Regions from separate parts of the Exiguobacterium sp. FSL W8-0210 genome, predicted to be linked through region 2. Evidence: riboswitches for the same ligand, from Rfam matches in the RefSeq annotation. Region 2 holds a riboswitch; each other region holds the start of a gene.

Region 1 (4,913 bases), 2.2 Mb from region 2:
GACGGATCAACCATTTGCTTTGAACATCGCGATTCGGGTGTCTCCTTATACGGAAGCACTGATTGATCTCGCGATTGCAGAAAAGATCCCGGTCGTCTCCTTATCGGCAGGAAACCCGGCACCGTACATAGCGCGACTTCAAGCTGCCGGCATCAAAACGATCGCGGTTGTCGCTTCAGTCAAACAGGCGTTAAAGGCAGAACAGGCGGGCGCTGATGTACTCGTAGCGGAGGGAGTTGAAGCGGCAGGTATCAATTCACCGCTCGAGTTGACGACGCTGACCTTGATTCCGCAACTCGTCGATCGGGCCAACATTCCGGTCCTGGCAGCGGGTGGGATTGGTGACGGCCGTGGACTGGCAGCTGTTCTGTTACTTGGTGCGGCTGGTGCCCAGCTCGGAACACGATTGATCGCGACGGAAGAGGCGAAGGTTCATTCGGCATACAAGGCGCACTTAATGGATGCGACCGATACCGATACACGTATCATCGGACGTTCCGTCGGATTCGTCCGACGTGTCCTTGATGGTCCTTACGTCGAACGACTCACAGCAGAGACACCTGCTGCTTTTCTCGATCAGACGAATGAGTCGTATCATATTACGGGCGCTCTTGAGGGCGATGAGGAGAAAGGGTATGTCAACGCTGGACTGGTTGCGGGATTGATTCATGATGTGCCGACTGTTGCGGAGTTGTTTACGCGCATGATGGCGGAAGCAGAGGAACAGCTGAAACAAACGACGACTCGTTTTACGACATGAGTATATAGTGAGGGACCCGTGATGCCACTTGTGGACAGCGGGTTTTTTCATGTTTTTTTGAAAATGGGACATTTGTCCTTTTCAAGTAGGGCACGAGTAAGGTCTACTCTAGTGTAGAGATTAAAGGAGGAGATGACGTGCAAGGAGTCGTGTTTGCTTTGATGAGCGGTCTGTTCATCGCCCTGCAAGGCATATTCAATGCGCGCCTTGCGACAGGCGTCGGACCGTGGTTGTCCGTATTGATCGTCCACTTTGTGGGTCTGATGGGTTGTTTAGTCATTTACAGTTTCGTACGAGATCGGAAAATCGGTGGCTTCCGTCAGTTACCGTGGATTTATGCAAGCGGCGGTTTGATTGGCGTGCTAGTCGTCGTAACGGAACTGACAGCAATCCAAAAACTCGGGATGACATGGGCGATGTGTTTATTACTCGTCGCACAGATTTTATGTGCGTTTGTGATTGATTTAAAGGGATGGTTCGGTGTCTTAAAAAAACAAGGAAATCGTGGTCAGTGGGTTGGTGTGGGTCTCATGCTTGCAGGAGTTGCGATTTTCTCACTTGCCTAAAGGGAGGGAATAAACATGGAAACCGTCATTCAACAGTACGGACTGGATACGATTTTGACGGAAGAGACGCGCGCTAGGTTGCGTCAAGAAACCTTCCAAAAAGGGGAACTCCTCTGTACGACAGGGGCAGCGATCGACCGGATGTACTTCATCGTCGCAGGCAAGGTCAAGATATCTGCTGCCTCGTCAGAAGGGAAACAGCGGATTCTGCGATTCAAGACACCACTGACAGTGATCGGTGACGCTGAGTTCATCAACGAACGGGAAGTATTGAATACGGTCGAAGCGGTGACCGACGTCGAGGTGTTGAGCGTACCGTATGCGATTTTACGCGAGCACAATACGACGAACGTCTTTCTGCAATTTTTATTACGCACGATCACAGCCAAGTGGTATGCCGACTCGAAATCAGCGTCGCATCACGTGTTGTATACCGTCGAAGAGCGATTTGCAGGGTATTTGTTATCGATCGCTTCTGAAGCCAGTGACAGTTTGTTTTATCAGGAGATGCGGACGTCGAACCTGCATGACGTCGCTGACTGGCTTGGAACGAGTTATCGCCATCTCAACCGGATCATCACGAAATTATGTGAAGAGGAGATTCTCGTTCGACGACGCGGGAAAATCATCATCGTCGATTTGGAGCGGATTCGCGAGAAGGCGAACGGTAACAGCTATGAGTAAGGAGGAACGAACATGGTAATAGGAATCGTGTGTGCCGTGTTGGCAGGGATGTTAATCAGTTTACAGACGGTATTGAATGCTCGGATGAGTGACGCGTTCGGTGCTTGGGCGACAACGACGCTGGTCTTCTTCGTCGGTTTCATCGGAGCAAGTGTCACGTATGTTCTGTTTCGTGGTGGAACAATCGGACAGATCCAAAACGTATCGCCACTCTATTGGTTTGGTGGACTTGTCGGTGTCGGCGTCGTTTTTTGTGTCATGCGTGGGATTCAGTTGCTTGGTCCGTCCATCGCGATCTCTGTCGTTCTGATTTCGCAGTTAAGCTTTGCTCTTGCTGTTGATACGTTCGGCTGGTTCGGTTTACCACAAATTGATTTATCGTTCGGTCAGCTCGTCGGTCTCGCCGTCATGGTATGTGGGATCTTCGTTTTGAAGCGGTATCAAGTCGTCGCGCCGGAAGAGAGGGCGAAGGATCAAGTAGAACGTGTTTCATGACTTATTTTTTTCATAACAATGAAACAGGTCAGCAAACAAATGTTTACTGACCTGTTTTTTATATGCATTTTTTGAATTAGACCGTCGTCGTATCTTTCCATTCCTGTTCGATGAAGGCATCACGACCAGAAGCAGCACGATCTTTTTTGTAGTGTTCTGGATTTTTCTTATGGAAGTCTTGATGGTACTCTTCCGCTGGATAAAATTCAGAAGCGGCATCAATCCGCGTCACGATCGGTTGTTTGAAACGGTTGCTTGCAGCAAGAGCGTCACGGGAAGTAATCGCAGCTTCATGCTGCGCATCCGTATGATAGAAGATTGCTGGCGCGTACTGCGTACCGCGATCTTGGAATTGACCTTCTGCATCCGTCGGATCCGTTTGGGGCCAGTAGAGTTCAAGTAAACGCTCGTACGGGAACAGGCTCGGATCAAACGTGATTTGGACGACCTCGAGGTGTCCCGTCGTTCCTGTTTTGACTTGCTCGTATGTCGGGTTATCGACGTGTCCGCCCATGTAACCTGATACGATTCCCTCGATTCCTGGTAATTCTTCAAATGGTGTCACCATGCACCAAAAACATCCACCTGCAAATGTTGCTTTTTCCATCTGTCTCTTCCTCTCCGTGGGAAATCCCCATTGTATGTCTGACAGCGAGAAAACGAAAACGACTCCTTCGCTTGGTTGCAAAAGGAGTCGCCGCTTTTTATCAACCAAAGCTTTCGCTTTGCTGGTCGTAGCACCTTGCTATGCGCAGGTTGCTGGGACGTCATCGATCCAGATCTCTCGGTCCACTCTTGATAAGGGTATATGAAGTTGATGTCATTCGTTATCATTGTTGTGATGATACCATTCACAAAGAAATAAAGTCAATCCTTAGAATTTAAGGCACGTAAAACGGTTGCTCCAAGTGTCTTCGCACCGATCAACAACGCTTGTTCATTGATCTCGTACTGTGGATGGTGCTGCGGATAGTTGACGCGACCGTCCGTATAGCCAGAGCCGGTAAAGAAATAACTACCCGGGACGTGTGTTAAGTAATGTGCGAAGTCGTCCGCCGCCATCATTGGTGTGAGTGCCCGGACGGATGCTTCCGGTAAGAAAGCAGCAGCTTCCTGAACGAGTTTTGTCTCATCCGGGTGATTCCAGAGCGCCGGGTAACCAGTCGTGAAGTCGATTGAATAGGTAGCACCGATGCCGGCACATGTCGTTTTGGCGACAAGATCGACTTCTTGCCGGAGCTGATGCCGCAGTGTTTCATTGAACGTCCGGATTTCCCCGACGATGCGTGCTTCACCCGTGACGATGTTCGGAGCCGTTCCCGCATGGAAAGAACCAATTGCAAGAACAGCAGGCTCAAACGGATCGACCCGTCGACTAACGAGATGTTGTAAGTTGCAGACGAGTTGCGCTCCAGCGACGAGCGCATCTTTTGTTTTGTGCGGTGCTTGCGCATGACCACCTTGACCATGGACGATGATTTCGAATTCGTCGATCGCACATAATGTATGTCCTTCCCGAAACCCAATCGTGCCAACCGGTAAATCATTTTCGAGATGTGTCGCGAAAATTGCATCGACCCCTTCGAGGACGCCGGCTTCGATCATTTGGATGGCTCCACCGGGAAAGACCTCTTCTCCATGCTGGTGGATGATCCGAATCGTTCCTTGCAATTGATCGCGTAACGGATAGAGTGTAGCAGCAAGGGCCATCACGATCGCCGTATGACCATCGTGTCCACATGCATGCATGACCCCGGGATGGATCGACCGGAAGGCAAGCGTCGTCTCTTCTTGAAGTGGTAAAGCATCAAAATCGGCACGGACCGCAATCGTCGGACCAGGCTGTTTGCCTTCGATCGTCGCGACGACACCACGACCTCCGACGGCTGTTTGATAAGGGATGCCCTGCTCCGCGTAAAAGTTTGCAATTCGTTCTGATGTGCGGACTTCCTGGAAAGAGAGTTCCGGATGTCGATGAAAATCACGACGTAACGCGATCATCGTCGGTTCGAATTGTTCAAGTGCTTCAAAAAGTTGAGTTTGCATCTTCAAGCTCCTTTGACGTGTGTCTTTTCGTGAAAATGGGTACAGATACAGGTAATCACGAAAGGGGATAATGAAACATGGGAGAAATCGTCGTCAACGCTGTACTTACAATCAAAGCAGGACTTGCGGATCAAGTCTTCCCGATTCTACAAACGGTTTATCATGCCTCACAAAAAGAAGAAGGGTGCTTACGTTATTCCTTACATCAATCGATCGAGGATGAGCATCAATTCATGCTGTATGAAGTGTATCGTGATGAAGAGGCACTTGAAGCGCATATCGCATCCGATCACTATAAAGCCTACCGTGAACAGATCGAGTTATACTTGATGGATCGACAAGTAACGAAATACGTCGAGATG
Region 2 (4,913 bases):
GCGACTTCAGCACCCGTCTTGACGTCGTCAAGTGTCTTCGCCGTCTTACTATATAGTCCCATCGGTGCCGTCGGAACGGTGATGAGTCCTTTTAGGTCGAGATTTTTTTCTTTAGAGAATGTCTTCAGGTAAATCGAGTGTTGGAATAAGTTAGCGTCGATATTGCCGCTACCGAGCGCGATGTTCGGTTGGATATAATCACTGAACTCGACGATTTCGACTTTGTAGCCTTGCTTTTCAAGTTGTGGTTGAATCGCTTGTTTGACCATATCGCTATAAGGACCGCTTGTCGCCCCGATCTTGATCGTCTTGTCTTTTTCATCAGCGCTGCTGTCTCCACATCCTGCGAGGACTCCTGCACCGAGTAAGGCTGTTGCTAAAAAGGCGTATCGTTTTTTCATGATTCCACTCTCCCTTTGTATGTATGATTAGCGTTTATCTGTTTTTCGCGCCAGTTGATTCCCAAGTGCTTGAATGCTTTGGACGATGACGATGAGGACGACGATCGTCACGATCATGATGAGATTATCGTAGCGATAGTAACCGAAACGGATCGCGAGGTCACCGACACCTCCGCCGCCGACGATCCCAGCCATTGCCGAGAAGCCGATCAAACTGATCGTCGTTAGCGTGATGCCCTGAATGATGCCAGGGAGTGCTTCTGGTAAAAGGATACTGACGATGATCCGTAATGGTTTCGCACCGCACGCTTCCGCTGCTTCGATCAAACCAGGTGGAATCTCACGCAGTGATGTTTCGACGAGTCGTGCGAGAAACGGAATCGCTGCGACACTGAGGCTGACGGATGCTGCTGTCGGACCAATCGTATTATCAAGCAAAAATTTCGTTAATGGAATGAGGGCAACAAGCAAGATGATGAACGGCAAGGACCGGACGATGTTGACGACGAAGTCAAGGACACGTCGGATGGCAATGTTTTGAAAGAATAAACCGCGGTCGGTGACGAACAAGAGAATCCCGAGCGGAATCCCGACGACCAATGCGAAGGCAAGTGAAATTCCGACCATCCACGCCGTCTCACCGAGCGCCTTCAAGAGCTCAGGTAACATCGTTTGAATACGATCAAGCCACATCCTGAATCACCTCGAGTGTATGAAGTTCCGTCGCGAGCCAGTCGAGGGCAGGTGCGATTTGATCGGAGGATCCCGTCAAGCTGACGATTAGGACACCAAAAGCGACGTCTTGGATGTAATCGACTTTTCCGTGCAGGATGCTGACCGAGATATCGTATCGACGGATGGCTTCCGACAACGTACTTTCACCGGTCTTCTCGCCCGTGAACTGTAGGCGGATGATCTTTCCCGGTGTCGCTTGCAAGATGCGTTCCGGTAGCTCGATCTGGAGTGCCGTGTCGACGTAATGTTGTGTCACCGGATGTTTGGCTTGACTGAACAAATCGTATGTAGAGGCAACTTCGACGACTTCCCCTTGAGACATGACCGCGACACGATGGCAAATCTGTTTGACGACATCGATCTCATGCGTGATGAGGACGATCGTCAATCCGAGTCGTTCATTCAAATCTTTCAACAAATCTAAAATCTGCAGCGTCGTGACCGGATCAAGGGCAGAGGTCGCTTCGTCACATAACAAGACGGTTGGATCATTCGCGAGTGCCCGGGCAATCCCGACGCGCTGTTTCTGTCCGCCGCTCAACTGACTCGGGAAGTTCGTCTCAAATCCTTCAAGTCCGACGAGCGAGATGAGTTCGCGAATTCGCTCCGGGAAATCTGCTCGTTTGACGCCAGCGGCCTTGAGCGCAAAAGCGATGTTATCCGCGACGTTGCGCGACTGAATCAATTGGAAATGCTGAAAGATCATTCCTGTCCGCAAGCGAAGTTGACGCAAATCTGCTTTTGACATCCCGCCGAGCGAGACACCGTCGACCTTGACGGTTCCCTGTGTCGGATGCTCAAGCCCATTGATTAGGCGAAGCAACGTACTTTTACCGGCACCGGATTCACCGATGATCCCAAAGATTTCTCCTTTTTGGATCGTCAAATCGACATCCCGTAATGCAAAAATCGGGGTCCGGTCTCGAACGAACCGTTTTGTAATGTGTTTGAATTCAATCATCCGCTCATCTCCTCATACAAAAAAAGTCGCTTTTTCCTAGTAGCAGAGCAACCAGAAAAAAGCGACGAAAGTGTAAGATTTCGTAACTTATCTCTCAGAATGAAAATCATTCTGTAGGATGTGGCACCGTTCCTTACAGGTGGTTGCCGGACGTCGTTGGGCCTAATCCCTCGGTCGCTCTCGATAAGTAGTTATGCTGTTGGGATTTACTTTAACGGAAATGATTCCCATCTGTCAAATGTTTTTTCAGAATTATTCCGCAACAGGTGTCCGGAACAGGTTGAGCGTTCCGATTCGATCGACGGCTTCTTCTAGACGTTCGACGTCAGCAATCAAGCTGATCCGTACGTAGCCTTCACCGTATTCGCCGAAGAAGGATCCAGGGGTTACAGCGACGTGTGCTTCGTCAAGCAGGTGATCGGTGAAGCTTTGGGACGTGTATCCTTCAGGCACCGGAAGCCAGACGAAGAAGGAACCGCCCGGTCGTGGTCCGCTCCAACCGATTGCATCGAGTTTAGCGAACAAGGCATTACGTCGTGTTTCGTATAAGCTACTTAACTCACGGACACATGTCTGGTCACTCGTCAGGGCAACGGTCGCTGCATGTTGGATCGGTGTGAAGGCACTGACGTAGAGATGTTCCTGATACGTCTCGATGCTTGAGATGACGGACGGATTTCCGATCGCGAAAGCGATTCGGAAGCCAGACATGTTGAAGCGTTTCGAGAGTGAGAACAACTCGATTCCGACCTCCTTCGCCCCTTCCGTCTGCAAGAAGCTTCGTGTGGGACCATCAAAGCTGATGCCGCCGTAGGCTAAATCATGGACGACACAAATATCATGGGCATCCGCGAAGGCAACGGTCTGTTCGAAGGCTTCTGCTGTCGCTGTCGCACCTGTCGGATTACTCGGGTAATTGAGGAACAACATCCGGGCGCGCTCGACATCTGTCGTATCAAGTAAATCGTAATCCGGCAGGAAGTTATTTTTCTCAAGCAATGGAAGTGTAATCGGGTAAGCACCAGCAAGTGCTGCTCCAGACAGGTAATCCGGGTACCCCGGATCCGGGACGATGACACCTTCTCCAGGATTGACGATCGTTTGTGGTAAGGCGACGATTCCGGCTTTACTACCGAGAAGAATTGCGACCTCGGTTGCCGGATCGATCGTGACGCCGAATTCGTTCGCATAAAAGCTCGCGACGGCTTGCTTTAGAAAATCATGTCCACGAAATGGTGGATATTGAAGGTTTGTTGGCTCATCGATCGCCTGTTTCAAGGCGTCGAGAATATGTACGGGCGTCGTTTGATCGGGTGTTCCTTGACCAAGGGTAATGACATCATGTCCGGCAGCTTTCACAGCACCGATCCGGTTCGCAAGTTCAGCGAAAACGGGAGCAGGAAGCCGATCGATGGCGATGGATGGAGCGAAATGTTTCATGGATGTGTGCCTCCTTCGTAGTATTGTCGTCAAGGATAACGAATATTCAGTCAAAAGAAAAGAACTTTTTTGAAATTCAAAAAAATCGTCCAATAAACAGGTACAGATATGTGGAGCGGGAATAGAGAGTAGGGAGAGGAGTGAGGAGATGAAGCGAGCTAGCTGGAAAGAAGCAGTCGTCTATCAAGTCTATTGGCGCAGTTTTAAGGATTCGAATGGGGACGGCATCGGTGATTTGCGAGGTGTCATCGACAAGCTAGATTACATCGCATCGCTTGGTGTCGATATCGTCTGGTTAAATCCATGTTACCGTTCTCCAGACATCGATAATGGCTATGATATTGCCGATTATTACACGATCATGGACAAGGCGGGGACGATGGGCGATCTACAAGAGTTGATCACAGCGGCTCACGGACGCGGCTTAAAGATAATTCTTGATTTGGTCGTCAATCATACGAGTGACCAGCATGACTGGTTCCGTCAGTCGCGGGACCGAATCCACGACAAGGATGATTGGTACATCTGGAAAGATGGAACGAAAGAGACGCCCCCGAACAATTGGCGGTCTTACTTTGCGCCGAACCCGTGGACGTGGAGTGAAGAGCGCGAACAATATTATTTCCATTCCTTTGCGAAAGAACAACCGGACTTAAACTGGGAACAACCGGCTGTCCGGCAAGCGATCTACGACATGATGAACTGGTGGATCGCTCAAGGGATTGACGGTTTCCGGATGGACGTCATCAACTTGATCAAAAAACGTTCGCTTGAGGATGTCGTCAATCCGTTTAATCTATCGTATCTCGGGAATCAACCAGGTGTGCACGACTTCCTTCAGGAAATGCATGCGAACGTCCTTGCCGGGAAAGACTTGTTTACAGTTGGTGAGATTCCGTTCGTCGGTCCAGAAGACGGTCTGTTATATGTCAGTGAAGAACGTGAAGAACTTCGAACGCTGTTTCACTTCGAAATCGCGGACGACATGGAGGCGATGGACCTTTTACGATTCAAGGAAATTCAGAAACGATGGTATGACGTCTTATACCCATTAGGTGTCAATTCACAGTTTCTCAACAACCACGATCATACGCGACAAGTGACCCGCTTCGGCAGTGAACGATACCGAGTCGAGAGTGCGAAACTACTCGGTTTGATGTTGCATACATTACCTGGCATTCCATACGTGTATCAAGGAGAAGAGATTGGGATGACGGGGATTCGCTTCTCGGATCCGTCGCTCTATCAAGACGTCGCCTTTCAAAATCGATACGCGGAGCGCGTCGCTGGCGGCGAGGATCCGGAGGTCGTACTCTCGTCAATGCAGTTACTCGCACGCGATAACTCCCGCACGCCGATGCAGTGGGACGGTACGC
Region 3 (4,913 bases), 190 kb from region 2:
CTGCGATGTTGATCATCGCGTAACGGATATTGAAGACGAACAACCGGTTCGCTTCATCCGTCGTATCACTGATCAAGGCACGAGCAGATGGCTCGAAGATTGAGCGACAGACCCCGTTCAAGGCACTGAGCGTAAAGAATGCCCAGAACGTCTCGACTTGTGCCAGCGCGATGAAGACGATCGCGAATCCGATCGTTCCGGCAAGCATCATCGCCCGGCGACCATACCGATCCGACAAGGTACCACCGATGAAACTCATAATGAGGCTGGCGATCGCTGAGATACTGAGGACCCAGCCGACATCGACCGGATCAAACTTCAAGACGGTCGTCATGTAGATGGCGAAGAACGGCATCGTGATGAACGTTCCGAGACGCGAGAAAAACGTCCCGAACAAGACCCCGAGTGTCAACGGATGCAGTTGACGAATGCGTTGCATATGATTCCCCCTAACCCCTGTTTCAGACAAATGAAAAGCATCCTTCCATTATATAGGAAGGATGCCGGATTCGGTAAACTTATTTGCTGACTGGAACGACTGCACCTTTGTACTTGTCGAGGATCCAATCTTGGTTTTTCTTTTCGTGCAAGACATCGAGAAGTGTCGTGACACGCTTGTCTTTCTCATCGCCGTCACGTGTGACGATGATGTTGACGTATGGTGACGACTCATCTTCCGAAGCGATCGCGTCTTTCAATGGGTTCAGACCGTTATCGATCGCATAGTTCGTGTTGATGAGGACGGCGTCACCTTCATTGTTTTTGTAAGCTTGCGGAAGAAGTGAAGCTTCGATGTTCGTCTTGAACTTGAGTTTCTTCGGGTTCTCTGCGATATCACCGAGTTGTGCATCTGTCGTTTTACCGTCTTTAAGCTTGATCAACCCTTCGTTTTGAAGGAACGTCAAGACACGACCGCGTTCCGCGACGTTTGAGCTCGTTAAGATCGTTGCACCGTTTGGCAACTTATCGAGTGACTTGTATTTCTTCGAGTAGATACCGAGTGGTTCAACGTGGACGCCACCTGCGTTCGCAAACTTATACGATTTGTTTTCTTTCTCTTGTTGCTCAAGATACGGTACGTGCTGGAAGTAGTTCGCATCGATTTCTTTTGAAGCGAGCGCTTTGTTCGGAAGTACGTAATCTTGGAACTTCTTGATTTCAAGCTTGTAACCTTTTGCTTCGTATTCTTTTTTGACGTGCTCAAGAATCTTAGCGTGCGGTACGTTTGAAGCACCGATGACGAGTGTTTTGTCGTCGCTACCTGATCCTGATGATTTTTCGCCACATGCAGCAAGGCTGATTGCTAAAACGGATACAGCGGCAGTACCTACGAATTTTTTCCAAACTTTCATGAATGATTCCTCCAATATGAATAAAATTTGAATTAACGTTTATCGATCGCACGGATCAGCAAATCACCAATGATTTGGATGACGAAGACGATCGCTAAGATTAAGAGTGTCGCAATGACGATGACATCGTTTTGAGAACGCTGGAATCCTTCGATGAAGGCCATGTCCCCAAGTCCACCTCCGCCGACTACTCCGGCCATTGCCGTATAACCGACAAGTGAGACGAGTGTGACCGTGATACCAGAAACGATGGCAGGCAATGCTTCTGGGATTAAGACTTTATAGATGATTTGGAACTTCGTCGCGCCCATCGATTCCGCTGCCTCGATGACACCTTTATCGACTTCGCGTAACGCGAGTTCAACCATCCGACCGTAAAATGGTGCAGCACCGAAAATCAGTGCCGGTAATGCTGCCGTTGGTCCGAGGAACGAACCGACGATCGCTGTCGTAAATGGAATCAATAAGATCAGTAAGATGATGAACGGAATCGAACGGAAGACGTTGACGATCAAGCTCAACACTGAATAGAACGCCCGATTCTTGAACAATAACTCTTCGTTTGTCGCATACAATAGTAAACCAATGATCAAACCGAGAACGAATGTTGAAAACCCAGCGATTGCCGTCATATAGACGGTACTGCCTGTCGCTTCCCACACCATGTCCCAATCTAGGTTGTCAAAGAATGAAATCATCGGTGATCCACCTCCACTTCAACATCACTGGCTTGAAGCTTCGTGATGACCGCTTGTGTTGCTGCTGTTTCCCCGATCAACTGAATGAACAGTGTACCGAGTGCCCCTTCCTGTGATTGACCGACGTTTCCGCCGATGATGTTGAACAGGACCGGTGAATCCTTCATGACTTCCGCGAGGATCGGGCTTTCCGCTGTTGATCCGACGAACGTCAACTGAACGATTTTTCCGGTTGGGTACCGTTCGCGTAGTTTCGCGAACGTCAACTCGTTTTCCGAAGGCGACGTCAATTGTTTGACGAACTCCTTCGTCATCGCTTGCTTCGGATGACGGAAGACCTCTGCGACCGGTCCTTGCTCGACGATTTTACCGGCTTCCATGACGGCGACCCGGTGACAGATTTTTTGAATGACGTGCATCTCGTGTGTGATCAAGACGATCGTCAGTTTCAGTTTTTCATTGATGTCAACGAGTAACTCAAGGATTGAGTCCGTCGTCTTCGGATCGAGTGCACTTGTTGCCTCGTCACATAAGAGAACGTCCGGGTTCGATGCCAGTGCCCGAGCGATACCGACACGTTGTTTTTGACCACCGGATAATTGTGACGGATAGGCTTTTTCGCGTCCGTCCAAACCAACGAGTTGGATCAGTTCCGCTACCCGTTCCTTGCGGTGTGCTTTCGGGAAGCCACCGAGCTCGAGTGGGAACATGATGTTCTCTTCAACTGTTCGTGACCACAATAAGTTGAAATGTTGGAAGACCATCGAGACATTCTTACGGACGCCTCGTAATTCCTTTGGTTTTAGTGATGTCATTTCAACACCATCGATTTGGATCGAACCACTCGTTGGTGCTTCAAGCATATTCAGCAATCGGATCAAGGTCGATTTCCCTGCTCCGGAATAACCGATTATTCCAAAAATTTCACCGCGTTCGATTGTCAGATCGACATTCGCGACAGCTTCGACCGCTCCGCGCTTTGAGCGATAAATCTTTCCTACGTCTTGTAAACGAATCACAACTGTCCCTCCTAAAATAAAAAAAGTGCGCGCGTTTTAGAGCAAACGCGCGCACTTTTCAGTACACAAAACCATTTGCTCTCATCTCCCAGACTTTTGTCTGCTGGAATTAGCACCACTTCGGATTAGATCCGCGGTTGCCGGGTTTCATCGGGCCAGTCCCTCCACCACTCTCGATAAGAGTTTCGGTATTAAGTTTGTAGAATATATTCTGAATATTAGCAGGGGTTATTTTTGTTGTCAAACAGTTTTTTCAGAAACTTTTTCGAGGAACGTGAAAGCACGTGTTAAGTCTTCTTTCAAATCTTCCGCGTCCTCAAGTCCAACTGAAATCCGAACGAGACCGTCTGTGATGCCGAGTTCTGCCCGACGCTCTGCTGGGATCGACGCGTGCGTCATCCGTGCCGGAACGGAAATCAGACTCTCGACGGCACCAAGACTCTCAGCAAGTGTGAAGAAGTGTGTCGCCTCGACGAGTTTTTCTGCATTCGCTGCTGAACCAACATCAAAGCTGATCATCCCACCAAACCCAGTCGCTTGTTTCGCTTGGATGTCGTGACCAGGATGCGATGCAAGTCCCGGGTAGAAGATGTTTGAGACAATATCTTGCGCTTGTAGGAACGCAACGAGATCATGTGCTGTCTCTTCGATCGCATCCATCCGGATACCGAGTGTACGAAGACCACGGACGAGCAAGAAGCTGTCTTGCGGTCCAAGTACGCCGCCTGTCGAGTTTTGGATGAAGTGAAGCTCTTCGCCGAGCGCATCATCTTTGACGACGACAAGTCCAGCGACGACGTCCGAGTGTCCGCCGATGTATTTTGTTGCACTGTGCAAGACGATGTCTGCACCAAGCGCGAGTGGTTGTTGATGATATGGAGTCGCGAACGTGTTGTCGACGACGAGTTTAAGATCGTGACGTTTGGCAATCGTTGCGATGGCTGCGATGTCCGTTACTTTCAACAACGGGTTCGTCGGTGTTTCGACGTAGACGATCTTCGTGTTGTCTTGGATCGCTGCTTCCGTCGCTGCAAGGTCCGTCGTATCGACGAATGTCACTTGGATGTTGAACTTTGGTAAGACGCGTTGCATCAAGCGGAACGTACCACCGTAGACGTCATCCGTCATGACGATGTGGTCGCCAGACTCAAGCAAGTGGAAGACGGCATGGATCGCTGCCATCCCAGAACCGAAGGCAAAACCACGTGCGCCGCCCTCGAGATCCGCAATCAATCGTTCGATGCTCGTCCGTGTTGGGTTCGCTGTCCGTGAGTATTCGTATCCGTCCTTAAGTTGACCGATTTTATCCTGCTTGTATGTGCTTGTTTGATAGATCGGAGGTGTGACGGCTCCTGTTGCCCGGTCGACACCTGTTCCTCCATGAATCAATGCTGTCTTCTTACGCATGAGTTTCGTCCACCTTTTCAAAGATTTGTTGGCTTAAGTAGCGTTCGGCACTGTCTGCGAAGACGGTGACGATCGTACTGCCGGGGTGACGCTTCGCGATATCAAGCGCAGCAACGAGCGCTGCACCTGCTGAACTACCAACGAGTAATCCTTCGCGAGCAGCGAGTGTATGAACCGCGTCAAATGCATCGCGGTCAGAAATCGTATGAATCTCGTCGACGAGTTCACGCGGAACGAGACTTGGCCATTTCGCTGTTCCAATGCCTTCTGTCTTATGCGGACCGGCTGGACCACCATTTAAGACGGAGCCTTCCGGTTCGACGATCGCTGCTTTTGTACCGAGACGTTGTTTTAAGAAGTCCGCTGTTCCGGCGAACGTACCACCTGAACCACAACCGGCAACGAACCAGTCGATGTGCGGCAAGTCCGCAATCAGC

The links. A riboswitch is a leader RNA that binds a small molecule or an ion and turns the genes downstream of it on or off. The one in region 2 is predicted to bind S-adenosylmethionine.
Region 1: linked by a shared signal. The riboswitch ahead of msrA (peptide-methionine (S)-S-oxide reductase MsrA) and the one ahead of MKY22_RS13470 (methionine ABC transporter ATP-binding protein) in region 2 are both predicted to bind S-adenosylmethionine.
Region 3: linked by a shared signal. The riboswitch ahead of MKY22_RS12490 (methionine ABC transporter ATP-binding protein) and the one ahead of MKY22_RS13470 (methionine ABC transporter ATP-binding protein) in region 2 are both predicted to bind S-adenosylmethionine.

The regions. Positions count from the first base shown of each region.
Region 1 is NZ_JBBOUK010000001.1:423,731-428,643, forward strand. It holds gene MKY22_RS02280 (NAD(P)H-dependent flavin oxidoreductase) at 1-760, shown strand, start outside; gene MKY22_RS02285 (DMT family transporter) at 898-1,326, shown strand; gene MKY22_RS02290 (Crp/Fnr family transcriptional regulator) at 1,342-2,010, shown strand; gene MKY22_RS02295 (DMT family transporter) at 2,023-2,505, shown strand; gene msrA (peptide-methionine (S)-S-oxide reductase MsrA) at 2,582-3,112, opposite strand; SAM riboswitch class I at 3,207-3,310, opposite strand; gene MKY22_RS02305 (M20 metallopeptidase family protein) at 3,373-4,551, opposite strand; gene MKY22_RS02310 (putative quinol monooxygenase) at 4,629-4,913, shown strand, end outside.
Region 2 is NZ_JBBOUK010000001.1:2,582,538-2,587,450, reverse strand. It holds gene MKY22_RS13480 (MetQ/NlpA family ABC transporter substrate-binding protein) at 1-401, opposite strand, end outside; gene MKY22_RS13475 (methionine ABC transporter permease) at 429-1,094, opposite strand; gene MKY22_RS13470 (methionine ABC transporter ATP-binding protein) at 1,084-2,097, opposite strand; SAM riboswitch class I at 2,182-2,287, opposite strand; gene MKY22_RS13465 (aminotransferase class I/II-fold pyridoxal phosphate-dependent enzyme) at 2,350-3,537, opposite strand; gene MKY22_RS13460 (alpha-glucosidase) at 3,686-4,913, shown strand, end outside.
Region 3 is NZ_JBBOUK010000001.1:2,388,171-2,393,083, forward strand. It holds gene MKY22_RS12475 (MDR family MFS transporter) at 1-439, opposite strand, end outside; gene MKY22_RS12480 (MetQ/NlpA family ABC transporter substrate-binding protein) at 519-1,352, opposite strand; gene MKY22_RS12485 (methionine ABC transporter permease) at 1,385-2,050, opposite strand; gene MKY22_RS12490 (methionine ABC transporter ATP-binding protein) at 2,047-3,069, opposite strand; SAM riboswitch class I at 3,148-3,252, opposite strand; gene MKY22_RS12495 (bifunctional cystathionine gamma-lyase/homocysteine desulfhydrase) at 3,310-4,476, opposite strand; gene MKY22_RS12500 (PLP-dependent cysteine synthase family protein) at 4,469-4,913, opposite strand, start outside.